DNA from 3 places in the Massilia sp. CFBP9026 genome. Region 3 is predicted to be linked to each of the others. Evidence: predicted binding sites of a transcription regulator. Region 3 holds the regulator's gene; each other region holds the start of a gene.
The links. Region 3 encodes LexA, which represses DNA repair genes until DNA is damaged. Its sites were predicted from a motif close to ACTGTATNNNNATACAGT; they were not measured.
Positions count from the first base shown of each region.

Region 1: the regulator LexA is predicted to act here: its motif matches at 6,742-6,759, upstream of SOM28_RS11065 (error-prone DNA polymerase).
Region 2: the regulator LexA is predicted to act here: its motif matches at 2,559-2,576, upstream of SOM28_RS06580 (putative DNA modification/repair radical SAM protein).

Region 1 is NZ_JAXCWH010000003.1:603,362-612,950, forward strand. Features, by position in the region: gene SOM28_RS11045 (sigma-54-dependent transcriptional regulator) at 1-1,469, shown strand, start outside; gene SOM28_RS11050 (hypothetical protein) at 1,454-2,032, opposite strand; gene SOM28_RS11055 (serine/threonine-protein kinase) at 2,029-4,194, opposite strand; gene SOM28_RS11060 (hypothetical protein) at 4,512-6,656, shown strand; gene SOM28_RS11065 (error-prone DNA polymerase) at 6,785-9,589, shown strand, end outside.
Region 2 is NZ_JAXCWH010000002.1:519,076-528,664, forward strand. Features, by position in the region: gene SOM28_RS06575 (UdgX family uracil-DNA binding protein) at 1-1,320, opposite strand, end outside; gene SOM28_RS06580 (putative DNA modification/repair radical SAM protein) at 1,317-2,546, opposite strand; gene SOM28_RS06585 (tetratricopeptide repeat protein) at 2,651-4,222, opposite strand; gene SOM28_RS06590 (putative bifunctional diguanylate cyclase/phosphodiesterase) at 4,229-6,442, opposite strand; gene SOM28_RS06595 (HDOD domain-containing protein) at 6,451-8,622, opposite strand; gene SOM28_RS06600 (nuclear transport factor 2 family protein) at 8,981-9,328, opposite strand; gene SOM28_RS06605 (VOC family protein) at 9,333-9,589, opposite strand, start outside.
Region 3 is NZ_JAXCWH010000006.1:95,919-105,507, reverse strand. Features, by position in the region: gene SOM28_RS15910 (replicative DNA helicase) at 1-155, opposite strand, end outside; gene rplI (50S ribosomal protein L9) at 265-717, opposite strand; gene rpsR (30S ribosomal protein S18) at 749-1,039, opposite strand; gene priB (primosomal replication protein N) at 1,069-1,359, opposite strand; gene rpsF (30S ribosomal protein S6) at 1,405-1,809, opposite strand; gene SOM28_RS15885 (hypothetical protein) at 2,033-2,251, shown strand; gene lexA (transcriptional repressor LexA) at 2,437-3,066, shown strand; gene SOM28_RS15875 (tetratricopeptide repeat protein) at 3,200-3,916, opposite strand; gene SOM28_RS15870 (cystathionine gamma-synthase family protein) at 4,037-5,278, opposite strand; gene purF (amidophosphoribosyltransferase) at 5,293-6,819, opposite strand; gene SOM28_RS15860 (CvpA family protein) at 6,883-7,371, opposite strand; gene SOM28_RS15855 (SPOR domain-containing protein) at 7,386-8,333, opposite strand; gene folC (bifunctional tetrahydrofolate synthase/dihydrofolate synthase) at 8,361-9,589, opposite strand, start outside.

The DNA of each region.
Region 1 (9,589 bases), on a different contig from region 3:
TCTGGCACCCGCAGCGCGAACGCATCGGCGAGCAGATGCTCGGCCCGGCCGCGGGCGGCGCGATCGCGCTGAACCGGTTTGCGCCGCTGTTTGCGCGTGCTGGTGCAGGGCATGAAGGAACGCCGTTGGGCGAGCGGTCGATCACGCGCGAGCCGGTGCATATCCGCTTCGTCGCCGAGGGCGGTATCCAGATCGATCACGTGCGCGGCAAGATGGGGCTGGAGCTCAATGGGCGGCCGTCGAATGGGACTGACCGCTTCACGGCGAGTGAACTCGAGCGCGGCATCGTGATCGGGCTGGGGAGCCAGATCTTCGTGTGCCTGCATTTGATGCGCAGCCTGCCGCGCGCGGCGAACGTGCCCGGCTTGATCGGCGTGGGCGATGGGGCGATCAAGATGCGCGAGGCGATCGCGCAGGTGGCGGGGACCAATATGCCGGTACTGCTGCTGGGCGAGACTGGCAGCGGCAAAGAAGTGGCGGCGCAGGCGATTCATGCGCTCAGTGGGCGTCGGAACGGGCGGTTTGTCGCGATCAATATGGCGACCTTGAGTGAGTCGTTGGCGGCGGCCGAACTGTTTGGTGCGGTCAAGGGGGCGTATACCGGGGCGACCAGTGGCCGGCGCGGGTGGTTTGCCGAGGCCGAGGATGGGACGTTGTTCCTGGACGAGGTTGGGGATACGCCGGCGTCGGTGCAGGCCATGCTGTTACGCGTTCTGGAGAGTGGCGATTATCGGCCGCTTGGGGCGGGTGCGGATGCGAGGTCGAATGCACGCATCGTTGCGGCGACCGATCAGGATCTGGGGGAGGGTGGGTTTAACCAGGCCTTGCGGCGGCGTCTCGAGGCGTTTGTGATTCGGGTGCCGGCGTTACGTGAGCGGCGTGAGGATATTGGCGTGTTGGTGCGGCATTTTCTTGAAGTTGAGGCGCCTGGGGATGGGTGGAGTTTGCCGTTCGAGTTACTGAGCCAGGTGTTCAATGGGGACTGGCCGGGGAATGTGCGGCAGTTGGGGCATGCGATGCGGAGGGTAGCGCTGGATTTGCAGGCGGGGAATGTGCCGATGTTGGAGCAGTCGGTGGGGATGCCTGTTGTAGCGGAGGTAGTTACTCCTCCTAGTGCAGCTGTGTCCTCTTCGTCTGTTGCTGCTTCGAGGCAGGTGCGGCGCAAGGTGTCGGAGTTTAGCGATGACGATCTTTTGGATGCGATGGAGAAGAGTCAGTGGCAGATTCTGGCGGCTTCCAAGGCGTTAGGGATTTCGCGGCCTACGGTTTATAAATTGCTGGAGGCTCACCCTCGGATTCGTTTCCCCGCCAATATTTCGGAGGAAGAGATTCGTGCGGCTTGGACGGCCAGTAATGGGGATCTCCAGCGGTGTGCGTCAAAGCTCATGACGCCAGCAGAGGCGCTGAGGCGTCATGTGGGGCAGCTTGGGCTTGATGCTGGCGTTCCGGTCAGTCAACCGGGTGGATAAGTGCCGTTACCGACTTCAGTCTCGGGATCGAAGTAGAAAACTCGCAGTTGTTCAGGCTGGTCGCCAGCGCGTTTGATGCGCACCGTGAGGTAAAAAGACAGTTCCCAAATCCCATTGTACGGGCCTACCTTCAATTTTCCGTCCCATAGCAGGGTAATCTGTCGTCCCTTATTTGGTCCGACACCCGCTCCATGTGCGGTAAACGCAGAGGGTTCAATTCGATACAACGCACCAAGCTCACTGCTGCTGCTGGAAGCGAAGAGCGAAGGTGGAGCATAGTGAGTACGTTGACCAGGCCCGCACGACAAAATATGGGGACGCGTGATCAAGCAGCAATCGATCACTTCCAACGACTCGAATCCGGTTAGGTCCTTGTCGCTCGCGGTGATAGCAATCCGAAATTCTTGGCCGGCAGAGAATGGGACGTCGCGATTCCACTGCTCTTCGGCAGAGGACCGATCGGAATTGATTCCGGAGTCAATATCAGAAAACAGCCAGTCGATGCCGTCGTCTATTTGGTTGACATCAAAACGTGCTGTCAACGTCATTAGTGGTTGTGTCATTGTTTCCTTTCCATTCGAAGTAAATCAAACCGCGGGTCTGCTCGCAGTGCCAGTAAATCAGGTTCTGTGCCAATCAACTTGGTTGGATATCCAAGCTTTTGGGCACTAGCCAGCTCAGTCAATGCCGCATCGCGTTGACCGGTACTCTCATAAGCTACCGCAGCGCGGAACCGGACGTCGACATCTGCAGGCAGGGCGCTTACAGCCTTTTTGCTGAGCTGAGTGGCAGTATCTTTGTCGCCTAGTTTGGCCGCGTATAAACCCATACGTGATGCCAGTGTCGCATCGTTCGGCGAGCGCTCCATCTTCGACTTAAGCAAGGCAGCCGCATTGCGATAAGCCTCTATGGAATCTCGTTCGCGCCCAGGGATCCAGCGCAATGTATCGGCCAGATTCGCCCATCGCAGATAATTAATGCTATTCCCCTTGGATACAGATACCGCATGCTCGAATGCCTTCGCTGCGCCAATATAATTACCCCGGTTGAAAAGTGCAGCTCCCAAGTTGGTATAAAGCATTCCGTTGGGACGTATTTGTAGCCCTTGCTGTAGAACTTGAAGTGCTTCGTCTTCTCGGTCTTGTCGTATCAGGACGGCGCTAAGGTTGGCGTAAGCATACACTGCGTCCGGCTCTGTATCGATGCTGAGACGGAAGGCCTGCTCGGCGGCTTGATAATCGGTCTGGCGATACAGCAAAGTTCCTAATTGATCGATAAATAATCGTTCGTTTGGGTGAGTATTACGTGCGTTATTAATAGCGCTTCTAGCTTCTGGATAACGTTGAAGCCGAGTGAGTACCTCACCTTTGGAATTGAGAGCAAATATGTTTGATGGGTCAAGCTGCAATGCTTGCTGGGCGAGTCGCAAACTTTCATCATATCGGCCTTGCAGTCCGCGGACGTGCGATTTGGCGGCATAGCCAAGCGCCAATTGGTCATCAAGCGCAAGCGCTGCTTGGGCTCCGGCATCTGCACGTTGCAACCAGCTGGCATCACTGCGATCGCTTACATAACGCATTGCATAGGTCAGTGCCATGCCTGCGGTTGCAGCAGCATGTTTTGGTTGCTTTTCCAGAATCGTAGAAAAATTTTCGGTTGCAATATCCAGACTGTCGTCACGATCCAGTTGACGCAGTGCCGTCATGCCGTTTGACATTCTCGCTGCCTCTGAAACCGATGGCAACCATTGGCGAGACAGGCTCTCCGGCGGCGCAAAATACGCAGTTCCAGCTAGTGCCGCCAAGACTGCAGCAGCGCAGAATGTGACGATACGCCTTGATTTGGGAAGGGATTTGGAGAACGAAGACGCCGTCGGTAATAAAGGTATCGCGGAGCTTGCCCCCCTTAATCTCTGCGAAGCTTCTTTGACAGCTGTCATGGTCGGCACACGCGTCGCTGGATCAGGTGCGCACATCGCTCTCACCAACGCAACCATGTCCTGATCAGCATCCAGAGCATAGGCCCACTGAGCACAAGAGGACTGTATTTGCGCTGCGGCTAGCGCCAAACCGTGTAGATGCGCAAATGGCCGCTCACCATGCATCATCTCGTACATCAGCACGCCAACAGCATAAATATCGCTGAGCGTATTCGGATGCTTGCCGTTCAAAATTTCAGGCGCTAGGTAGGCGATGGTGCCTTGAGTCTGTAGCACATCCCCCGACTCGGTCGCCAGCGGATCGATCTTGCGCGCCAGTCCAAAATCCATGATGCGCAACTGCCCTGACGGCTCGATCATCAGATTAGCCGGCTTCAAGTCTCCATGAATCAAGCCCGCCGCATGCGCCTGCGCCATCGCGTCCGCCAATTGGCAAACGATATCGAGTATCTGATCCCGCGACAGCCTGGTCGTGGACAGCAGCTGATGCAGGGTTTTCCCTCCAACCAGCTCCATCACGATCGACTTGCTGTGGCCGTCGTCTTCAAGCGAATAAATCTGGATGAAAGCAGGATGCCGCAGCGATGCGGCCAGGCGCGCCTCTTGCAGCAAGTTGTCAGGCTGATCCCGCACCAGGTCAGGCTTCAGGCGCTTGATGGCAACGGTGCGCTGCAACGCCGGATCCCATGCCTCATGCACATCGCCGAAGCCGCCATTGCCAAGCAGCTTACCGAGGCGATAGCGCTCGGTACTGGGAGTGGCAATCAGGTCAGGCGATGAAGTCATTTGCGGCTCGTTTGGTCGGCGCAGGCGCCGTAAATACTACAGGAAAAGAAAATTGCCGAATATACATTCTCTACTTCGATTCAGGCAACCAGCGTGTCAACTTGCTCGTTGACATGTAAAAACACCCGTTGTTTTACACCCAACAGGCATAAATAGTCGACTAAATCCTTGATTTTGTTGCTTTGACGCCATGTTTCAGGGTGGCACGGAGCTTGCAAACTATTGCTTACCACGAGGGAAGACGTAACGAAGATCGTCGCGCCTGCCATCGCAATTGTCGCAAAGCATGTTATTCATTCCGGAAAGAAGATTCAAGTATGGCTACCCAAAGCACAGGCGTTCTGCATATCGTTGGCGCGGCTTATGGACTCAAGCAGGTCACCGCGCAGGTCATCAAGCAAGTCAACCGTCAGGCTTTTCCTGAGACCCTGGCTGTTTTGGCAAGCAACCAGACGTTCGGCGATACCTGGGTCGGCCACGAAAAAACGCTGACCGTCATCTATCGGTATGACCGCGGCCCGACGTTCGTGGCAACCGCTTCAGAAGGCCAGACGCTGAACATCGGCGCCCAGCAGTTCGAGCAATCTATCCGGGCTCCTGCTCCAGCACCGCAAGACAATGCCGCCCAGCCGGTACTGACCGTGTGGGGCGCCAGCTTCGGCTGCGCCGACGTGAGCGCGACGGTACGCAATCTGACCGACCACTCGGCTGGAACCTTGTCCCTGGTCGCCAACAGCGCCGCCCTTGGCGAAGATGGCAAAGGAGGCAAGCGCAATACCTTCGTCATCGTGGCCAGCTATTGCGGCCAGATTCCATTCATCGACATCGTCGTCGAGGGCAATCCCTATGCACTCAGTTACCGTCCACCGCTGCACATCCTGAGCGCCTTCTACGGTTTGAAGGACGTCACCGACATCGTCCGCGCCAGCGTGAGCCGGCGCAGGCTGTCGGTCGCCGCATCCAGCAGCGTGTTCGGCGATGGCTGGCCGGCCATGCGCAAGACCCTGCACGTGGTCTACCAGTACGCCGACCGCAAGCCGCAAATGGCCGCGACGACCGAGAACCAGACCCTGCACATCGACTACGACCCGGCCGCTCCCGCCGGACAGGCGTCGCTCGATCCACGCGCCCTAAACATCATCGCTGCGGCCTACGGACCGGTCGACGTCACGGAAAAGGTTGCCGCGCTGGTGGAGAATGGAAGCCTGTCGTTCACGGCCGACAGCTTGACCTTCGGCGACACCTGGCCGGCCGCCGTCAAGTCGTTCTCGATGGTCTATAGCTGGGGCGTGGCGGGAGTATCGAGCGTCAACGTGCCTGAAGATACGCCGGTCTCGATCACCCAGCCCGAGCCAACGTTTACCACCGACAGAAACTTCGTCTCGCTGGCCGGACTGCTCGCCGCCGGCGACGAGATCAAACTCCAGACCGCGGCAGGCGGTTACTGGTCGATCGCTGCCGACGGCCAGATCACGGCGCTCGGGACCTCGAGCGATGCGGCCGAGGTGTTCACCATCGGCGTACCGGAGGCCCAGGATGTACCCGCCGTCACCCTGCAATGCCGTGACGGCAGCTACCTGAGCGCGGATAGCGATGGCATCGTGCGTGCCGGCGGCAGCGCGCAGGATGCAATCCAGTTGATGGCATCGCTCCAGGCCAATGGCGCCATCAATATCGGCGTCGTCGGTGGCGCGGGAGCGCCGTTCATCGCGGTGACCGCAAGCGGCGCCATCGCGGTGGACGGCAGCTACGACACCAATTTTTCCACCTGCTTCAACCTGCTGCTGAGCCCCACACGGGCCGGCAATGCCAGCCATTTGCAAGCCTTCGCCAGCGCGACGATGCTGGATGGTCCGGTCGACATGAAGCTGGTGAAAGTGGTGTGGAAGCTCACTGGCGGCTGCTTTCTGGCGGCCGGCCTTGGTCGGCTCCTCGGCGACCAGCAGCAGATCGGCCTCGCCTTGTACCGCTTTCTGCGGCGCTATCCTGGCGTGATGAACAAGATCGCGATCCTGATCGCGACCATCGACTGCAACCGCGCAATGCCGGCGAGCGCCTTGCTTGGCGTGCTCAAGGCGATCCACGAAGCGGGCATCCTCATGCCGGTGCTGCGCATGACGCTTGCGACGACTGGATGGATGGGGATTTCGTGGGCCATCGTCACGATCCTGACGAAAGTGCAGGGAGGCGTCACGAGCGCGGGTGCGACGGCAGGAGCCGAGGCAGGCGAGAGCTTCTCCGGCTGGGCTTACGAGACCACGATGGATATGCTCGACTACGTCAATTCCACGGGCGGCACGGCGTTGATGCTGGCGTATGAGCGCATGGTCGGCGTCGACCAGCCGATCATGCGCCGTGCACACGGTGGTGGCGTGTCCAGCCTGCGCGCGCGGATGGGGGCACAAGATCCTTCCGGCTCGTCCCTCGGACCCATGCCGCGCCCCTTTCCCACAAATGCCTGAGTAGTCGATGCTGGTAGCGTGGGAGGCTTTGCTTGCCACGCGTTCAACGCCACATTTGAGGCGCTGGCATAGTGAGCTCGGTTATACTGTGTTTTTATACAGTATTGGCTATTCGACAGCCCCCCAGCGTGACCAAGCCCACTCCCACCGCCCAGCCCCCGGCATCCCAGGCCCAGGCGCTGCCCCCCTACGCCGAGTTGTTCTGCCTCTCGAACTTCTCATTCCTACAAGGGGCCTCGCACGCCGAGGAGCTGGTCGCGCGCGCGGTGCAGCTGGGGTACTTCGCGCTGGCCCTCACCGACGAATGCTCGCTGGCCGGCGTCGTGCGCGCCCACGCCGAAGCGAAAGCCGCCAACCTGCCCCTGATCATCGGCGCCCACTTCCACCTCAAGAACCCCGACGAGGATCTGACGCCAGCCCCGTCCCTGATCCTGCTGGCGCAAAACCGCAACGGCTACGGCAACCTGTCCGAACTGATCACGATCGGCCGCACGCGCAGCGAGAAGGGCACCTACCTGCTCACGCCCGACGACCTTGCCAATCCCGTCCCGGAATACGCGCACCTGCAGCACATGCCCGACTGCCTGGCGATCCTGCTGCCGCCATATCCTGGCCACGAAGCCCAGGACGTCGACCGCCTGCACGCGCAGGCCGCATGGGTGGCCACCACCTTCCCGGGCCGCGCCTGGCTCGGCCTCACCCAGCTGCACCGCGCTTTCGACGACGCCCACCGCGCCACGGTGGAAGAGGTGGGCTGGCAGCACGGCCTGCCGATCGTCGCGCTGGGCCACGTGTGCATGCACGTCCGCTCGCGCAAGCCCCTGCAGGACACCCTGAGCGCAACGCGCCTGGGTAAACCGGTGGGCGCCTGCGGCTACGGCCTGGCGCAGAACGCCGAGCAGCACCTGCGCGCGCGCCTGCGCCTGGCCAATATCTATTCGCGCGAGGCGCTGGCCGAGACGGTGCGCATCGCGCGCCTGTGCACCTTCTCGCTCGACGAGCTGCGCTACGAATACCCCGATGAGGTGGTCCCTGAAGGCCACGATGCCAGCAGCTACCTGCGCAGCGAAACCTGGATCGGCGCGCACCGGCGCTTCCGCGACGGCGTGCCGGCCAAGGTGCAGGCCCAGATCGAGTACGAGCTCGAACTGATCGCCGACATGGGTTACGAACACTACTTCCTGACGGTGTACGACATCGTGCGCTACGCGCGCTCGCAACACATCTTGTGCCAGGGCCGCGGCTCGGCCGCCAACTCGGCGGTGTGCTACTGCCTCGGCATCACCGAGGTCGACCCGGCGCGCGCCAGCCTGCTGTTCGAGCGCTTCATCTCGCGCGAGCGCAACGAGCCGCCCGACATCGACGTCGACTTCGAGCACCAGCGGCGCGAAGAAGTCATCCAGTACATCTACAACAAGTACGGCCGCCAGCGGGCGGCGCTGGCGGCGGTGGTGATCAGCTACCGGCCCAAGAGCGCGCTGCGCGACAGCGGAAGGGCGCTCGGCATCGACCTTGCCATCGTCGAGAAGGTGGCCAAGACCCATCACTGGTTCGACAGCCGCGCGGATCTGCTGGGCCGCCTGGCCGAAAGCGGCCTCGATCCCGAGGCGCCGCTGTCGCGCCAGTGGGCCACGCTGGCGCAGTCGCTGCTGAACTTCCCGCGCCACCTCTCTCAACATCCGGGAGGCTTCGTGATCGCGAAAGGCAAGCTCTCGCGCCTGGTGCCGATCGAGAACGCGACGATGGCCGACCGCAGCGTCATCCAGTGGGACAAGAACGACCTCGAAGAACTGGGCCTGATGAAGGTCGACGTGCTGGCGCTGGGCATGCTGTCGATGATGCGGCGCGGCCTCGAGCTGGTGGGCCAGCGCTATGGCGACGATTTCGAGATGCAGGACATCCCGCTCGAGGACAGCGCCACCTACGACATGATCTGCCAGGCCGACACCATCGGCGTGTTCCAGATCGAATCGCGTGCGCAGATGAGCATGTTGCCACGCATGCTGCCGCGCCGCTTCTATGACCTGGTGATCGAGGTGGCGGTGGTGCGTCCCGGCCCGATCCAGGGCGGCATGGTCCATCCCTACCTGCGCCGGCGCCAGGGACTCGAGCCGGTCGACTATCCGAGCCCCGAGATGAAGGTCGCGCTCGGCCGCACCCTGGGCGTGCCGATCTTCCAGGAACAGGTGATGCAGGTGGCGATCCTGGGCGCCGGCTTCACGCCGGGAGAGGCGGATCAGCTGCGGCGCGCGATGGCGGCCTGGAAGCGCAAGGGCGGCCTCGAAAAATACTACGAGCGCATCGTGGGCGGCATGCTCGAACGCGGCTACAAGCTGGAATTCGCCGAAGCGATCTTCAGCCAGATCCAGGGCTTCGGCGAATACGGCTTCCCCGAATCGCACGCGGCCAGCTTCGCGCTGCTGGCCTATGCGAGTTCGTGGCTCAAGTGCCACGAGCCGGCCGCGTTTTTGTGCGCACTGCTCAACAGCCAGCCGATGGGCTTTTATAGTCCCTCGCAACTGGTGCAGGATGCGCGCCGCCATGGCATCGAGGTGCGGCCGGTCGACGTCGCCGTCAGCGGCTGGGATTCGGCGCTGGAAGAGTACGATCCCGCCGACCGCTCGCGCCAGCCGGCGGTGCGGCTGGGCTTCTCGCTGCAACGGGGGATGAGCCAGGAGTCGGCCGAGCGCATCGAGCAGGCGCGCGCCGTGCGGCCTTTCGACAGCGTGGCCGACCTGGCGCGGCGCGCGCATCTCGATCGGGGCGACCTGCAGGTACTGGCCGCGTCCAACGCCCTGCGCTCGCTGGCCGGACACCGGCGCGAAGCCTTGTGGCAGGCCTCGGGCGCGGCGCCCGACAAGGATTTGTTGCGCCCGACCGTGCCGCGCGAAGAGACGCCGGCATTGCAGGCGCCGAGCGAAGGCGAAGAGATC
Region 2 (9,589 bases), on a different contig from region 3:
CGCGGTCCCGCCCATCGCCACGATGACTTTGGGCTTGCGCGTGGCGATCTCCTTCTCGAGCCAGTAATGGCAGGCCTCGATCTCCTTCTGCGCCGGCGTCTTGTGCAGGCGCCGCTTGCCGCGCGGCTCCCACTTGAAATGCTTGACGGCGTTGGTGATGTAGACGCCCTTGCGCTCCACGCCGGCCTGCTCGAACACGCGGTCGAGCAGCTTGCCGGCCGGGCCCACGAAGGGATGGCCAGCGAGGTCTTCCTGGTCGCCCGGCTGTTCGCCGACGAGCATGATTCTTGAGTGTTTCGGCCCTTCGCCGCCAACCGCCTGTGTCGCGTGTTCCCACAGCTCGCAGCGCCGGCACTCGTCCAGCTTCGACGGCTGCTGTCGCTCGGGCTGCGCCTTTTCGGCCTCGATCGGGATCGTGCGGCCGCTGCGCCTTCCCACCGCCTCGACCTGGCCGATGCGGCGCGCGCCGAGGCCGGCCTGGCTCACCAGGGACGGCACCAGCGCGCCTTCCGGCAGGTTCTTCCAGAAGCGCGAAGGAATATGGCTGTTCATCACTTGCGTGTTCAGGCGCGCCGGATTGAAGATGCTGCGGTAATAGGTCAGCCACAGCGCCTCGCCGGCATCGTCCAGGTCGGCCGCGCTCGACATCAGGGGGCCGGTATGGTGCAGGGTGGCGCCGTCCCACAGCACGCTGGCCTCGGGCGTCGCGATCATCCAGCTCACCTTGCCCATCCGCGCGACGAAGTGTTCGGCCACCTGCGGCAAGACATCGTGAGCGGGTTCGAACCAGGCCACGAAATGGGGCGCGCCGGCCTCGATCGGCCGTTCGCGAAATCGGATGTAGGCGTGCATATCGTGTACCTCGCGCCGCACCGCCTTGACCATCACGTGCAGCCGCTGCCCGTCCGGATCGGCGGGCGACTGCACGTCGTGCTCACCCTGCTGCCAGCGCCAGATCACCCGGTACAGGAAGGCCCAGCGGTCATGGTCGCGGTAGCAGGCGGCGGTCTGCAGCATTTCCATCAGGGAGCGCGGAACTTGTGGCCTTGGCGCCGTTGCGTTCGAAGGCTCCTGCGCGTCTGCTTGCACCTGGGACGACAGAAGATCGCCTCCATGATGCGCGGCCTCTCCCGGCGCACCCGAGAACAGGTCGGCGCCCGGCGCGCCCCAGGTGATCGCCTGGGGCGGCACGCCGGCGCGCAGCAGTTCGCGCGCCACCGCGCGCCATGCCGTAAAGCCGTCCACCAGCAGCGGCCGGCCCGCGCGCACGCTTGCTACCGCGGTTGCGGCGAGGGCGACGGCGCCGGCAGCCGGGTTCATGCCGCCTGCAACTCGGGCCACAGGTTCATCTGCTGCGGCGCATCGGCCATATGCTTGCGCAGCAGGTCGGAACTGGTCGCCCCCTGCGCCGGCTTGTAGTCGGCGGTGACGACGAAGGGGGCGAGCTTCTTGAGGCTGCAGCGCAGGCGAGATAGATCTTCCCAGCGGATGCGGCGCAGGCGGCGCAGCTCGACGATGCGTTTGGCGTTGCGCAGGCCGATGCCGGGAATGCGCGGGATCAGCGATGCATCCACCCGGTTCAAGTCCATCGGGAAGTGCTCGCGATTGCTCAAGGCCCAGGCCAGCTTGGGATCGACGTCCAGCGCCAGGTTGCCCGTCTGCGGCATCAGTTCGCCGGCCGTGAAGCCGTAGCCGCGCAACAGAAAGTCGGCCTGGTACAGGCGGTGCTCGCGCAGCAGCGGCGGCGGCGCCAGCGGCACGCTGCCGGGGCTTTGCGGGATCGGGCTGAAGGCCGAGTAGTACACGCGCTTGAGTTTATAGCTGCCGTACAGCGTCTCGGCCGTGTTCAGGATGGTGTGGTCGTCGCTGGCGTCGGCGCCGACGATCATCTGCGTGCTCTGGCCAGCCGGCGCGAAGGCCGGCGCCTTCGGCTCTTCGGCTTTTTCGTCCAGCTTGCGGCGAATGGAACCCATCGCCAGCTTGATCGTGTGAACGCTTTTCTCGGGCGCGAGGCGGGTCACGCTGTCGTGGGTCGGCAGCTCGATGTTCACCGACAGGCGGTCGGCCCAGCGGCCGGCTTCCTGGATCAGCAAGGGATCGGCGTCGGGGATGGTCTTGAGATGGATGTAGCCGCGGAACTGGTGCACCTCGCGCAGCTGGCGCGCCACCGCGACCAGCTGCTCCATCGTGTAATCGGCCGACTGGATGATGCCCGAGCTGAGGAACAGGCCGTCGATGTAGTTGCGCAGGTAAAAATCCTGGGTCAGCTTGACCACCTCGTCGACCGCGAAGCGCGCCCGCGGCACGTTCGAGGTGCGCCGGTTGATGCAGTACTGGCAGTCGTAGATGCAGAAATTGGTGAGCAGGATCTTGAGCAGCGAGACGCAGCGGCCGTCCGGCGTATAGCTATGGCAGATGCCCATGCCGGTGGTGGCGCCCAGGCCGTCCTTGCCTTCGGAACCGCGCTTGGGCGCACCGCTGCTGGCGCAGGATGCGTCGTACTTGGCCGCGTCGGCCAAGATTTCGAGCTTGTCGTTGAGTTCCATCGCGCGCACGTGACTGTATGGGCATACAGTATAACGCGGCGTGCATACGCACACGGTGCGCTGGCGCAGCCGTGCGCGCCTGCCGACGGTTCAAATGCGGGACGTCAGACCGAAATCAAACGTTCCGCCTGGGACAACTGTTGCGGCTCCATCCGGCCGGCGATCTTCGCCAGGTAGGCCGTGGCCGGCGCCACGCCGGCGCCACCGGCCCGGTGCAGCCAGGCATAGGCCTCGACCAGGTCGCGCTGGGCGCCCTGCCCCGCCGCATACATCACGCCGAGGTTGAACTGGGCCCGCGCATGGCCCTGGCGCGCGGCGCACAGGTACCAGAAATGGGCCGCCTCGTAGTCGCGCTCCACGCCCTTGCCGCAGTCGTAGCGCAGCCCCAGCTCGAACTGCGCCAGCGCGTGCTTGTGGTCGGCCGCCTTGTGGAACCAGTCGGTCGCCTCGAATAGATCTCCAGACTCCAGGCGATCGAGCAGCGCGCCGACCATGTACTGGGCCGGCGCGTAATCCTGGCCGGCCGCGCGCCGGTACCAGGCCAGGGCCTGCACGCTATCCTGTTCGACGCCGTTGCCACTTTCATAGCGCAGGCCCAGGTCGAACTGGGCCTGCAGATGCCCCTGCTCGGCCGCCTTGCGATACCACTCGGTCGCCTGGGCCGGATCCTGCTCGACCCCGTTGCCGGCATCGAGCAGCTGCCCAAGTTGGTACTGGGCCGCCGGCAGTCCCTGCTCGGCCGCGCGCCGGTACCACGCGGCCGCCTGCGCCGCGTCAACCGCGACGCCCTGTCCGCGCTCATAGCGCATGCCGAGGCTGTTCTGGGCGCCGGCATGGCCCTGGTTTCCGGCGCGCCGGTACCACGCCAGGGCCAGCGCCTCGTCGCGCGCCACGCCGTGGCCGGTGTCATAGATCAGCGCGAGATTGAACTGCGAGCTGGCATGCCCCTGCTCGCCGGCGCGGCCGTACCACAGGATCGCCTGCCGGCTGTCCTGCTCGACGTCCTGGCCCTTGTCGTAGCGCAGGCCGAGGTTGAACTGGGCCGGAGCATGGCCCTGCTCCGCCGCCTTGCGCATCCAGGCCAGCGCTTCGCGCGCGTCGCGCGCCACGCCCTGGCCGGCGTCGTAGCGCAGTCCCAGGTTGTACTGCGAGCGCATATAGCCCTGCTCGGCGGCGCGCCGATACCAGTGCAGCGCCGCTTCCTGGTCCTGGGCCACGCCCTTGCCGGTCTCGAACATCATGCCCAGGTTGTGCTGCGCGCCCGGCTCGCCCTGGTCGGCCGCCTGGCTGAACCAGTGCAGCGCCTGGCCCACGTCGCTGACCACGCCATGGCCTTTCGCATACAGCCAACCCAGGTTGTACTGGGCCGGCGCATAGCCCTGTTCGGCCGCGCGCCCATACCAGTGGGCCGCCTGGCCGAAGTCCTGCTCGACGCCCTGGCCCTTCTGGAGCATCACGCCCAGGTTGTACTGGGCTTGCGCCAGTCCCGACGCCGCCGCCATTCGGTACCAGGCCACCGCCAGCTCGTCGCTCTTGGGCACGCCCTGGCCGCTCACGTACATGAAGCCCAGGCTATGCTGGGCCTGCACCACGCCGCGCTCGGCCTGCGCCTTTACTCGCAAGAACTCAGCGCTAAAAGTAGGCGTGGCGCTCGATTGCAGCGTGGCGTCGAGCATGGTCGGTCAGGCCTGTACCGCGCGCAGGGCGCCGCCAGACTGGGTGCGCAGCGCGGCCATGAAGTCCTGCAGCGAGATCGGGCGATAGAACAGATAGCCCTGCATCGTCAGGCAGCCGTTGGCGCGCAGGTAGCGCGCCTGCTCCTCGGTCTCGACGCCTTCGGCGATCAGGTTCAGGCCCAGGCCGCGCGCGATCGAGATGATCGCCAGGATTACCGGATAGTGGCCGTCTTCCTGGTGGATCTCCTTGACGAAGGACTGGTCGATCTTGACGGTGTGGATCGGGAAGCGGTGCAGGTAGGACAGGGACGAGTAGCCGGTGCCGAAGTCGTCGATCGCGATCGAGACACCCAACTGGCACAGCTTGTTGAGCTGCTCGATCGCATACTGCGGGTTGCGGATGCAGATGTTCTCGGTGATCTCCACTTCGATCTGCTGCGGCGAGATGCCATAGCGCGCCAGCGCACCGCGCATCTTCTCGAAGAAATCGCCGCGGTCGAGGTATTGCGGCGACAGATTCAGCGAAAGACGAATCTCGCTGCCGCCGATCGCATTCCACTGCAGCATGTCGCGGCACAGCGCGCCGATCATCCAGTCCGAGATCGGCAGCATCAGGCCGTTCTCTTCCGCGAATGGCAGGAACTCGCCGGCCGACAGGCGCCCGCGCGTTGGATGGTTCCAGCGCATCAGGGCTTCGGCGCCGGTGATACGGCCGCTCATGGCGTCGATCTGCGGCTGGTAGAACATCTCCAGCTCGTCGTGCTCGAGCGCGCGGCGCAGGGCCTGCTCCAGCGCGATCTTCTGGTGCGACACTTCGAGCATCGAGTCGTGGTAGAAGCTGTGGCCGTTCTTGCCCAGCGCCTTGACCTGGTACATCGCGATGTCGGCGTGGCGCAGCAGCTCGTCGATCGATTCGCCGTCCTTCGGATAGATCGCGATGCCGATCGAGGCCGAGATGTGCACCTCGTGGCCGTCCAGATCGAACGGTTCCTGCAGCACCTCCAGGAATTTATCGGCCACCATGCGCGCGTCGTCGCGGTCGCGCAGCTCGGGCAGCACGATGGTGAATTCGTCGCCGCCCTGGCGCGCCAGGGTGTCGCCCTTGCGCAGGCATTCCTTCAGGCGGCCGGCCGCCTGCTGCAGCAGTTCGTCGCCCTTCACGTGGCCCAGCGTGTCGTTCACCAGCTTGAAGCGATCCAGGTCGATGAACATCACCGCGAGCTCGGTCTGCTTGCGCTTGGCCTGGATCACGGCCAGGCCGAGGCGGTCCTTGAACAGGATGCGGTTCGGCAGGTCGGTCAGGATGTCGTGGTAGGCCTGGTAGGAGATGACCTCTTCGGCGCGCTTGCGGTCGGTGATGTCGCGCGCCACGCCATAGGTGCCGAAGAATTCGAGCTTCTTGACTTCCTGGTCCGGCACATGCATGCCGATCGCGTTGAGCGAGATCGTCATCAGGGTAGTGTTGAAGGTGCGGTCGTGGCCGTTGCCGCCGCGGCATTTGAGGCGCAGTTCGACGTTGCGCGAGGCGCGCTCGTCGACGCGGCGTTCGTTGAACACGTAGCGCGCGCGTTCCAGGTCTTCCTCGTGCACCAGGATCGAGTAATGCTGGCCGATCAGCTCTTCGCGGGTATAGCCCAGCAGCTGGTAGGCGCGGTCGTTGACGAAGGTGAAGCGGCCCTCGTGGTTCAGCGTATAGATGATGTCCGGCGACGAGTCCACCAGGTAGCGGTACATCTTCTCGGAGTTCTCGAGCTGGTTCGCGATGCGCGCATTATCCAGCGTCAAGCGCCGCCGCTGCAGCGCATTGCTCACGGTGGAGAGCAGCTCCTCGCGGCTGTAGGGCTTGCGCAGGTAGCTGTAGGCGCCGCGCTTGAGCGCACCGATCGCGGCGTCGATGCCGATCTCGCCGCTCATCACGATGACGTCGGCGTCGATGCCCCTCTCGTTGATGAAGTCCATGATCTCGTGGCCGCCGATGTCGGGCAGGCGCAGGTCGAGCAGGACCAGGTCAAAGTGCTGGCGCGAAAGGTGTGCCAAAGCGTCAGACCCGGACGGCGCTGTCGTGAGGCGGTAGCCGCGTCCCTGCAGCAGTTCGTACAGCGAAGACAGCAGGCGTGGCTCGTCGTCGACCAGCAGCAGGCGTGGCTGGCTGTCGGTCTCGAGGGTCTGGGAAAAGGGAGCGGGTTCGCCGGGAAGCATGGTGGCGGGATGCGCGTTCATGGTGAGGGTTAAGCGGAACCGAGGGCGCGCGCCGGGAGCGCAGGAGCCGCGCCGGCGCCGGACCACGCCGGCAGAAGGATTTCAAAGGAAGTGCCGGCGCTGCCGCTGCGGCAGGCGATGTGGCCGTCCAGCTGCTTGACCAGGCCGTGGACGATCGACAGGCCCAGGCCGCGGTTGCCGTCGGCGTTGGCGCCGTCCTTGGCGCTCCTGACCGGAGAAAACAGGTTGGCCAGCACCTCGCGCGACAGGCCCGGGCCGTTGTCGCTGACGACGAGCTCCAGGTAGACCTTGCGCTCGCGGTTCACATGGCCGCGGTTGACGATCTCGATCCGCCCCGCCGGGCGCGAACCCAGGGCCTCGACCGCGTTCTTGACCAGGTTGACCAGGATCTGCTTGAGCAGGTCGGGATCGCCCTCGATCGCGCCATCGCCCTCCATGCGCGCCACGACCTGGGTCGTGGCCGGCACGTAGCCGCTACCGCGGAACAGGCGCAGCACGTCGTCCACCACCTTGGCCGCATCGAGCGGACGCGGAACGGCGTCCGGCGTGCGCTGGTCGGCCAGGCTGCCGATCAGCTGGCCGACGCGGTCGATCTCTTCATTCAGGATCGACAGCTCGCCGCCTACCGGCTCCTGGCGCGCCAGCTTGCCGTCCAGGACACTGAGGTAGTTCTTGATGATCGCCAGCGGATTGTTCACTTCGTGGATCACGCGGCGCGAGGCATCGCGGAATTCCTCGGCCACGCTGGCCAGCTGGCGCCGCGCGTGGCCGCGTTCGAGCAGCAGGTTTTCCAGCGCGCTCGCGGCCTGCGCGCCGAAGGCCTGCATGAAGCGCTCGCGGCGCTGGCAATGCGGCAGCTGCCAGCCCGGCACGCCGCCGACCAGCACGCCCAGGCAGCGCGGACCGGCGACCAGCGGCACCACCACCAGGCTGTCGGTGCCCAGCATGCGCAGCAGCTGTTCCTCGGCCAGGCCCAGTTGATCGTGGTGGCGCGCACGCTGCACGAAAGCCGGACGGCGTTCCAGCGCGCTGCGCGCGACCGGGCCGCCTTTCGCCAGCGGCAGCGTGAACTCGGCGATGCGCTGCGCGCCGAAGGTCGGGGCGCCGGCAAGCAGCTGGCCGGTCGGGTTCTCGAGCAGCACCACGGCGCTGTCGAAATCGAACAGGATGCGCGCGGTGCGCGTCATCGCGTCCAGCAGGCCGGATTCGCCCTGCTGGCGCGCCAGGCTCTGACCGACTTCGGACACCAGCACCATATTGCGCACTTCCTCGTTCAGGCGCTGCTGCACCGGATCGGCGGGCGGCGGCGGCGCCCAGGCCGGCGGACTCGGGATGTCGTCGGCGCCCGCCAGGTCGATGCCCAGGTGGGCGGCGGCCTGCTCGACCTGGCGCGCGGCCTTCTCGACCAGCTTGGCCGCCTGTGCGGCGTCGACGCCGCACAGCACGCCGGCTTCGCTCACCATCGTCGCATCGTCCGCATGATGCGACAGCACGTGCGCCAGGCGCACGATGCGGATCAGGGGGTGGCTGGACTCGAGCCGCTCGCTCGGTTCGTGGTGGTACAGCACCGCGTCGGCCAGGAAGGAATCGAGCTGCCAGCGCTCGATCAGCCAGGCGCCGGCTTCGGTGTGGGTGATCTGCAGGGTGCGCTGCTCGACCGCGCACAAATCGTCGTCGTCGCGCGCGGTGAAGTTGAAGCCGTATTCCTTGGGCGCCGCGGCCAGCAGCGCCAGCCGGCCGACGTTGTGCAGCAGGCCGGCCAGGTAGGCTTCTTCGGGATGCGCGTAGTCGAGCGCGCGCGCCACGTCGCGCGCCAGCACCGCGGCGCTGAGCGAATGCTTCCAGAACGCGCGCAGGTCGGTGCTGTTCGAATGCGGGAAGCTGTTAAAGGTCTGGAACACCGAATCGCTGATGACCAGGGTCTTGATCATGTCGGTGCCGAGCGCCACCAGCGACTGTTCGAGGTCGGCGCTGCGCGTGTGGCGGTGGTAGGCGGAGCTGTTGGCGACCGCCAGCAGCTTGCCGGTCATGCCGGCATCCTTCGCAATCAGGGCAGCGAGTTCCGGCATGCCGAGGTCGTCGGCCTGCAGGTGCTCGATCAGCTTGACCAGGATCTGCGGCATGGCCGGCAGACGGGCAATCAACAAACGATTGCGGATGTCCTGGTCGGATTGGTGCATGTTTTCTAGCACGGCCGCCACTTGTCGAAGGTTGGTTGATGGCGTTGCCCGCTACCCGGGGCGGCCACAACATCTGGCACTTCAGTCAATGGAACAGGCGAGTGAATTGCCCTCTGCTCCGGATGTAAAAAACGTATCGTAGCATATATACATTTCTGATCAGGAACAATAGTTACACCAATAACTCTTGCCGAGGATTAGTTCTAACTGTACGGCAGAGGGAAAACGAACATATGCTTGTTGCATCGATACGACTGTTGCACAAAGTTCCGTAAGTTTTTTTTCACATAAAAACGATGCCGAGGCTGGAGCCAGCCCGCTGCCGCATCAAATTCTTCCGGCTCAGCGATTCCGAGCATCACTCAAGGTCGGCGTCGATGCGTGCGATCAGCCCCTGGCGATCGACCGAGATGTCCAGCACGCCCACTTCGTGGCCGAAATCTCCCGTGAAATCCAACCGCAGGCGCGCACGTCGGTCACCGGCATGTTCCAGCGACAGAAAGCGGCTGACCGTGCGATAGCCGACGAAGTATCGCGCAATATAGTCGCGTACGCCGGCACTGCCATCGAAGCGGTGGCCGGTGGATGGGTCGTCGATCGTTGCATCCGGCGCGAACAGGGCCAGGGCGCGCTCGACATCGAAAGCATTGGTTGCCGCGATCAGCGCATCGGCCGTCGCGCGCAGGTCGTCTTTTTCCAGAGCCATGGCATTACTTCCCATGCTGCCAGCTCTTGTAGACGAACTCGACGCTGTAACCGTCCGGATCCATGACCTGGGCCGCGTAATAGCGGGGATCGTAGTGGTGCTGCGGCCCGGGCGCATGGAGTGCGGTCGCGCCGGCCGCCAGCGCCTGTGCGCAGGCGGCATCGACCATCGCCTCCGAATCGGCGACGAAGCCGAGGTGCACGGCGCCGGGTGCGGCCGTGCCCTGCCGCAGCCAGAAGAACATGCGGCCATCCGCTCCGA
Region 3 (9,589 bases):
AAGTCTTCCGCATGCATGAAGTCGGCGATGCGGTCCCAGGCGGCATTATCGCGCAGCAGGCCGCCAATGACGGACTGCTCTGCTTCGATGGAATGCGGGGGGATGCGCAGCGCTTCGATCTGCGGGTCTGAGGGTGCTGCGTTCATGGGCGGCATTATACCTTCTCCTGTCACACGGCTGTCATAATTGGTGAGTTTCAAAAGCAAAAAAGCCGGGAGAACCCGGCTTTTTTGTGTACAGCTTTTACTTCAGTTCAGCATTCGCTTAGGCAGCTTCGCCCACGACAGCGATGGTGATTTCCGACACGACGTCGGTGTGCAGGGCGACTGCAACCGGGAATTCGCCGGTGGTCTTCAGCGGGCCAGTCGGCAGGCGAACGGCAGCTTTTTCGACCGGGAAGCCTTGCTTGGTCAGCGCTTCAGCGATGTCGGCATTGGTGACCGAACCGAACAGACGTCCGTCGACGCCGGCCTTCTGGCCGATGGTGACGGTCAGGCCGCTCAGCTTGTCGCCTTGGGCTTGGGCGGCTGCCAGTTTCTCGGCGGCTGCTTTTTCCAGTTCGGCGCGCTTGGCTTCGAACTCGGCGACGGCGCCGGCGGTAGCGCGGCGGGCCATCTTTTGTGGGATCAGGAAGTTACGTGCGTAACCGTCCTTGACTTTGACGACGTCGCCCAGGTTGCCGACGTTGATGACTTTTTCCAACAGAATGATTTGCATGTTTTATCTCCAGGATAGCTGACGTAACCGATTAACCGTGGTGCAGGTCGGTGTACGGCAGCAGCGCCAGGTAGCGGGCGCGCTTGATGGCGGTGTCGACCTGGCGCTGGTAGTGCGCCTTGGTGCCGGTCAGACGTGCTGGCATGATCTTGCCGTTTTCCTGGACGAAGTCCTTCAGGGTGTCGACGTCTTTGTAGTCAACCTGTTCAACGCCAGCGGCGGTGAAGCGGCAGAACTTCTTGCGCTTGAACAGCGGGTTCTGCTGTTTGCGCTTGAGTTTTTCTTTAGCTTTGTTTTTGTCGAACTTTTTACCGAATGCCATTTGAGGCTCCTGTATATCTAAATTGCCGGTTAAGCGGCACTGAAATCAATGATGTGAAACACCAGGGCTTTGCTGTTGCGATTTTTTCGAGCAAGGAATCCATCGAAGCGGTAGCTGGCGCCCAGCTCGGCGCTGCCGAACCTGCCCGAAATCTCGCCCGCGGCGAACGCGGGGACTTCGAACTCGACCAGGCGATCGACCCCTGCCTCTCGCTGATGCGAACTGTGCATCAGGACGGCTGAAACGATCGGCACGCCGGCCGGGGTGTAGCGCAGTACGTCACGCTCGGCGATGGTCGCCACGAGCTGGAGCTGGTTCACCCGGTTCTTCTACTACTTGCTTGTTACGAATTCCTGGAAAAAATCTTAGGCAGCGGCAGCGGCAGCGGCTGGAGCAGCTGCTGCTGGAGCAGCGGCTTCTGCACGGTGGCTCTTGGCTGCGTCTTCGCGCTGCACCGATTTCATCATCGGCGACGGTGCGGTTTCTGCTTTCTTCATCTTGACGGTCAGATGACGCAGAACGGCATCATTGAACTTGAATGCGGTTTCCAGCTCGACCAGGGTCTCGTTGTCGCATTCGATGTTCAGACAGATGTAGTGAGCTTTTGGCAGCTTCTGGATCTGGTAAGCCATCTGGCGGCGGCCCCAGTCTTCCACGCGATGGATGTTACCGCCGCGGCTGGTCACCGTGGTCTTGTAACGCTCGATCATCGCCGGGACTTGCTCGCTCTGGTCCGGATGGACGATAAAAACGATTTCATAATGACGCATGCATTACTCCTTGAGGACGTTTTACATAAATGCCCACCTCGGCGTCAAGACGAGTGTGGGAAGGGAAAGCCCGCCAGTATAACCGGTGCCCGGAGCTTGCGCAACTACCAGCTCTGCACTGCCGGCGCGGGGACCGGCAGGCCTATGATGGATGAACTCGCCCAGCCAGGCTGCGGCGGCCAAGTTGTCTCCTGAAATGCAGCGCAACCCAAGGATGTCATCGATGAAACGTCAACTCACTGCCCTTGCCCTCGTCGCCGGCCTCGCCGTCGCCACCGTCGCGATCGCGAAACCGCAATACGGCTACATCATCACGTACTACTCCGACGCCAGCTACACCACCGTGGTCGGCGATGGCGAATTCACCTGCGCCGGCAAATGGAAACTGTATAACGGCGTCAAGACCGACTTCTATCTCGAGTCCAACGAAACCGAGTGCTGATGCACTGACCATCGTCACCCTCCGGTCGCCGCCCGGCGACCGGGCTCCGGCCGGGCTTGCCGAATCGACGCAAATGCCTGAGCTTTAACGAATATTTCCTGTTTTTTTATCGATTTCCCTTGCGCAGAGTAGAATACTGTACAAAAATACAGTTTACCTCTACAACCCGTTGCTGCAAGATATTTATGCTCAAGCTCACTGCAAGGCAAGAACAGATCCTTAACCTGATCAAGGAAGCGATCGAGAACACGGGTTTTCCTCCAACCCGGGCCGAAATCGCGGCCGAACTGGGCTTCCGCTCGGCGAATGCGGCCGAAGAACACCTGCAAGCCCTGGCGCGCAAGGGCGCGATCGAGATTTCGCCGGGCACCTCGCGCGGCATCCGCCTGGTCGGCGCCAGCGTCGAGCAGATCCCGATGCCGCCGCCCTCCCTGATGTCGCTGCCGCTGGTCGGCCGCGTCGCCGCCGGCAATCCCATCCTGGCGCAGGAACACGTCGAAGCGACCTATAACGTCGACACCGCGATGTTCGCGGCGCGGCCCGACTTTTTGCTCAAGGTAAAAGGCTGGTCGATGCGCGACGCCGGCATCATGGATGGCGACTTTTTGGCGGTCAAGAAAATCGACAGCGCCAAGAACGGCCAGATCGTGGTCGCCCGCCTGGGCGAGGAAGTCACCGTCAAGCGCTACCGCAAGACGGGCGACCTGGTCGAGCTGCTGCCCGAGAACCCGGACTTCAAGGTCATCGAAGTCACGCCCGACGAAGAGTTCGCGCTCGAGGGGTTGGCGGTGGGGCTGATGCGCAGCTGGAACTGATATAGCCGTCGATCCGTCGTTCCCGCGAAGGCGGGAACCCCAGTTTGCATGAGTCGCCGCCACAATAAGCGATCGTGGCAGCGCTGAGGGCTTGGGTTCCCGCCTTCGCGGGAACGACGTTTACAGGCAGTCTTTACTGCTTGGCCTTGTTGACCACCGAATTGTGCTGGTCCACGAATGCCTCGGTCGCGCTGCGCCAGGCGGCGAAATCGGCCAATACCATCTTCGAATTGACCTTCGCTCCCTCGGCGATGTTCTGGCGCACCTGCTCCAGGTAGGCGGTCGAGGCTTCGGTTTCCTGCTTGTTCATCAGCTTGGCGATGTCGGCCGGGATGCGCTTGGTCAGCGGCGATTGTTCGTTGAGATTGGTCACCATCTTGTTATAGCAATCCTGCCAGCCGGTCACGGCCTTGTTAACGCGCTCGATCTCGTCGTTCACCTTCGACACCGCCGGGATGCGCGGCGACGGGCAGCGGTACTCGCCCGACTGCAGGTCGGCGCCATCGTAGCCCTTGATCCAGTAATCGATCTCGGCGCGGCGTTCGCCACGCTGCTGCATGATCACGAGCGAGTCGGCGGCGACCTTGTTGCCCTTGGCGGCCGACTTTTCAAACCATTCCTTCGCCTTGGCTTCGTCGACCGCGCCGGCCTCGCCATACCAGTACATCTGGCCCAGTTGCTGCTGGGCCTGCGGATTGCCAGCGTTGGCCAGCTTGGTGTACAGCTTGAGCGCGCCCGCATAGTCTTTTTTCTCGAACAGGGCATTGGCGTCCTCGAGTTCGCCGGCGAAGGCGGCGCCACTGAACGCGACGGATACCGCGAGGGACAGGCAGGACAGGAATCGTTTCATGGGCATACCGTAAGGCTGAGCTGGTAAAAGTCCATGATAGCCGTGTTTTACGGCTGGGCTCAACCGCAAAAATGACAGGGCCGGCATTTGCCGGCCCTGTGATGACAGTTTTACCCCGCTTTACGCATCCAGCGCCTGGCGGAAGTCGCCCACCAGGTCATCGGTGTCCTCGATGCCCACCGACACCCGGATCAAGCCTTCCGCGATGCCCATGCTGGCGCGCCGCTCGGGGCCCATCTCGAAGAAGATCGTGTGCGCCACCGGAATCACGAGCGTCCGGTTGTCGCCCAGGTTCGAGGCCGGGATCGCGAGCTTCAGGCGATTCAGGTAGTCGAACGGGTCGATGTCATCTTTCAGCTCGAAGCTCAGCAGCGAACCGCCGGAGCGGAACAGCCCCTCGACGATCGCGTGCTGCGGGTGCGAGGCCAGGCCCGGATAATGGACGGCAGCGACGCGTTCGTCGGCTTCCAGCATCGTCGCCAGCGCCAGCGCATTGGCGCAGGTGCGCTCCATGCGCAGGGCCAGCGTCTCGGCGCCGACCGCGATGTGGTGCGCCGCTTCCGGCCCCAGCGCGGCGCCGAAGTCGCGCAGCGCCTTGGCCCGCAGCTGGGCCATGCCTTGCGCGGCGGGCGGCTGCTTTCTGAAGTTCTGGGCGATGTTCGGATACGCGGCCCAGTCGAACAGGCCGGTATCGGTCAGCGCACCGCCCAGTGCGATGCCGTGGCCGCCGATCGACTTGGTCAGCGAATTGACCACCAGCCCGGCATGCACGTCTTTCGGACGGAACAGCCAGGGCGTGGTCATCGTATTGTCGACCACGTACAGGATGCCGCGCGCACGGCACAGTTCGCCGATGCGGGCCAGGTCCGCCACTTGCGTGCGCGGATTGGCGATGGTCTCGACGAATACCAGGCGGGTGTTCGGCTGCAAGGCCGCTTCGACCTGGGCCACGTCGGTGGCGTCGACGAAAGCGACGTCGACGCCCTGCCCCGCCACCGTCTGCCACAGGCTGTTGGTGTTCCCGAACAGGAAGCTCGACGACACGATGTGGTCGCCGGTCTTGAGCAGCGCCTGGAACAGCGCGCCGATCGCCGCCATGCCGGTGCCAAAGCACAGGGTGGCGACGCCGTCTTCCATCTTGCTGATCTTGTCTTCCAGGGCCGACACCGTCGGGTTGCCCTGGCGGCCGTAGCGGAAGCCCGGCTCCTTGCCCTGGAACACCGACGCCAGCTGGCGCGCATCGGCATAGCCAAAGGCGACCGAGGTGTGCACCGGCTTGTGCAGCGAACCCTGCTCGATCGTCTTGCGGCGATCGTTGTGCAGGATGGTGGTGGTGAAGCCGTAGCGCTTGTTATCCGACATGGTTTTTCCCGGCCTTACTCGGCGGCCACCGGCGGGTTCAGGTTGAGCTGGGTACGCACCTTGTCCTCGTTGCCGTCCTTGCTCGACGGGGCGTGGCGTGCCGATTCCTGGCGATCCAGGTATTCCGGGGTCACGTCGCCGGTGACGTAGATGCCGTCGAAGCACGAAGCCTCGAAGTTCTTGATCTCAGGATTGACGTCCGAGATCGCGCGCTTGAGTGCGTCGACGTCCTGGTACACCACGCGGTCGGCCGTGATCTCGCGGCACACTTCTTCGGTCGTGCGGCCGTGGGCGATCAGTTCGTCGCGGGTCGGCATGTCGATGCCGTACACGTTCGGGTACAGCACCGGTGGCGCCGCCGAAGCGAAGAACACCTTGCGGGCGCCGGCTTCGCGCGCCATCTGCACGATTTCGCGGCTGGTGGTGCCGCGCACGATCGAATCGTCGACCAGCAGCACGTTCTTGTCCTTGAACTCGGAGCTGATCGCGTTCAGTTTCTGGCGCACCGATTTCTTGCGCATGCCCTGGCCCGGCATGATGAAAGTGCGGCCGATATAGCGGTTCTTGATGAAGCCTTCGCGGTACTCGACGCCCAGTTTCAAGGCCAGCTGGATCGCGGCCGGACGCGAGGAATCGGGGATCGGCATCACCACATCGATCTCGTCGACCGGGATTTCGCGGCTGACCTTGTCGGCCAGGTATTCACCCATGCGCAGGCGCGTGGCGTACACCGAGGCGCCGTCGATCACGGAGTCGGGACGGGCCAGGTAGACGAATTCGAAGGCGCACGGATTGAGCGATGGATTCTCGGCGCACTGGCGCTCGTGCAGCTGGTTGTTTTCGTCGATGAAGACCGCCTCGCCCGGCGCGATGTCGCGCACGAAACGGAAGCCCAGGCCTTCCAGGGCGACCGATTCGCTGGCCACCAGGTATTCATTGCCCTGCTCGGTCTCGTTGATGCCCAGGCACAGCGGGCGGATGCCGAACGGGTCGCGAAAGGCCAGCAGGCCGTGGCCGGCGATCTGCGCCACCACGGCGTAGGCGCCGCGCACGCGGCGGTGCACGGCGGCGACCGCCTTGAACACGGCATCGGCGTCGAGCGAGTAGCCGTCGGCCGCTTCCTGGATTTCGTGCGCCAGCACGTTGAGCAGCACTTCGGAGTCGGAATCGGTATTGATGTGGCGGCGGTCGTTGCGGAACAGCTCGTCCTTCAGCACGGCCTGGTTGGTCAGGTTACCGTTGTGGGCCAGCGTGATGCCGAACGGTGCGTTGACGTAGAACGGCTGCGCCTCTTCTTCGCTCGACGAACCGGCGGTCGGGTAGCGGCAGTGGCCGATACCGGTATTGCCCTGCAGCGAACGCATATTACGGGTGCGGAACACGTCCCGGACCAGGCCGTTGGCCTTGAACATCGAGAACATGCTGCTGTGATTGGTCGCGATACCCGCCGCGTCCTGGCCGCGGTGCTGCAGCAGCAGCAATGCGTCATACAGCAACTGGTTGACGGGAGAGTGAGAGACGACGCCGACGATGCCACACATGGTGTGCTCCTAAAAGCTTGAGTGCTTGATTACAGAAAAAGTTCTACGACTGAGGAATGCTGGTCAAAAATTCACGTGCTGCGCCATGGCAGCGGGCAGGAAGGGCTTGACGGTACGGGCGCCGGTCTCGGCGATCGGCGACAACAGCGCCTGTTGCCAGAACGCCTGCTTCGGGATGTCCGTCATCCCACACAATATGACGCCGGCCAGCACGATTACAATGCCGCGCGCCAATCCAAACAAACCGCCAAGGCCGCGGTCCGCCAGCGAGAGACCGGTGGCTTCCACCAGGGCTCCGATCGCCAGCGACAGCAGGCCCATCAGGATACGCACGCCCAGGAACAGCGCGATGAAGGCCACGATCAGGCGCGCCGTGTCGCCGGGAATCACTTCCGGCAGCAGGGGCGCGAGCCCGGCGCCGTAGGCATTGGCCACCACGAAGGCGACGATCCAGCCCACCAGCGACAGGATTTCCTTGACCAGGCCGCGCAAGGTGCTGATGACGACCGAGGCGATCAGCACGAACAGCACCAGGTAATCGAAAATCGTCACGCTTCAGGACAAGGTCAGAGCGGCACCATGGTGCCGGACAGGCCGATGCCGCCCAGCTTGGCACGCGTTTTCTCGGCTTCTTCCTTGCTGAACGGACCGATCCGCACACGGATCAGTTCGCCCGACTTCTGGGTGAACGAGGCGATGCCGGCGCCGCGCAGGCGTTCCTGCAATTCTGTGACCTTTTCCTGGCTGCCCAGGGCGGCGACCTGCACCACGAAGCGCGGCGCCGGGCCTTGCGCCTTCTGTGGCTCGGCCGGCTTGCCTTCCAGGATGGCCATGGCGCGCGCGGCATCGTCCTTCGGCGCGGGCTTGGCGACCTGCTCGGCCTTCGGATGCGTCTCGACCGGCTTTTTCGCGGGCTCGGGTTTCTTCTCGGGCGTCGGTTCCCGTTTGGGTTCCGGCTTCGGTTCGGGCTTGATTGGCTCGGGCTTCGGCTTGACCGGTTCGGGCTTCGGTTCCGGTTTTGGCGGCGCAGCCGGTTCCAGCATGCGCATCGGTGGCGGATCGCCGGCTGCGGGGGCTGTCACGGGGGCGCCGGCTGCCGCAGTCGCGCCGGCCGGTAGCGCCGGGGCCGGCTCGACGATCTCTTCGTCGCTGTCGACGCTGGCCGAGGGCGCCACCTGCTCGGACGGCACGGGCAGCGGGGCTGCCTTGTCCTTGTCCGGGATGTGGATGGCGATGTCGGTGGCGAGCGGCTTGGGTTCGGAATCGAGCAGCATCGGCAGCGCGACGACAGCCGCCAGCACCAGCGCGATGGCGCCGACCAGGCGGCGGCGGGCGCGCTTCTTCTCCGGCAGGATCGGGTCGCCGCGGCTGCTGCGGCGGCCCGCCTCGCCGGCGGAGCTTGCGCGCTTGGAACGGGCGCGCTCGGTATAAGCGGAATCGTCGTCCTTGACGAAGTGCCCACTGTCCTGGACAGTTTCTTGCTTGTTTTTACTGCCGAACGAGAACAAGCCCATGTGGTTCAGGTAATAGCGTGAAGAAGGTCAGTGAAGACTCGATTTACGGGCCGCCATGACGCCTGCAACCGTGTAGAAAGAGCCAAAGACCACAATTCTATCATTCTCCCCTGCCCGGCTCAGCGCATTCGCATAGGCCTCGGCTGGCGATGCGAAATTATTCACAGAAAAATCGTCGTCCTTGGCGCCGGCTGGCCGCAGTTCGCGCAGCTTGTCGGCCAGCGCTTCCGGCTCTGCCGAGCGCGGCGAATCGAGCCTGGTGACGCACCAGTGGTCGATCACACCGGCCATCGGCGCGATGACGGCGTCGATGTCCTTGTCTTCCATGATACCGAACACGGCATACGTAAAGCGGTGGAAGCCCATATTGCCTAGGTTCTGAGCCAGGGTGGCGGAGGCATGGGGATTGTGGGCCACGTCGAGCACCTGGGTCGGACGGCCCGGCAGCACCTGGAAACGGCCCGGCAGTTCGACCATGGCCAGGCCGGCGCGGGTTTCCTGGGCGCCGCACGGCAGCTGCATGCGCAGCACCTCGAGCGCGGCCAGCGCGGCCGAGGCGTTGAGCAGCTGGTTGGCGCCGCGCAGGGCCGGATAGGCCAGCGAGTTGCGGCGCTGGCTGCGGCCGCCATAGCTCCACTGCTGCTGGTCGCCCTGGTAGTTGAAGTCGCGGCCGAGCAGCCACAGGTCGGCGCCGATCTGTTCGGCGTAATCGATCAGCGATTGCGGCGGCACCGGGTCGCTGCAGATCGCCGGTTTGCCCGGACGGAAGATGCCCGCCTTCTCGAAGCCGATTTTTTCCCGCGTATCGCCCAGGTAGGACGTATGGTCGATGTCGATGCTGGTGACGATGGAGACGTCGGCGTCGATGACGTTGACCGCGTCCAGGCGGCCGCCCAGGCCGACTTCGAGGATGGCGACGTCGACGCCGCTCTTCGAGATCAGGTGGGCGATGGCCAGGGTGGTGAATTCGAAATACGTCAGGTCGGTGCCTTCGCGGGCGGCTTCGACCGCGTTGAAGGCGCCCACGAGCGCTTCATCGGACGCCATGTCGCCATTGATGCGGGCGCGCTCGTTGAAGTCGAGGAAGTGCGGCTTGATGTAGAGGCCGACGCGGTAGCCGGACTGCAGCAGCACCGATTCGAGCATCGCGCAGGTGGAACCCTTGCCATTGGTGCCGGCGACCATGATCACCGGGCACTCGAAGGCGAGCCCCAAGCGTTCCTTGACGGCGCGCACGCGGTCCAGGCCCATGTCGA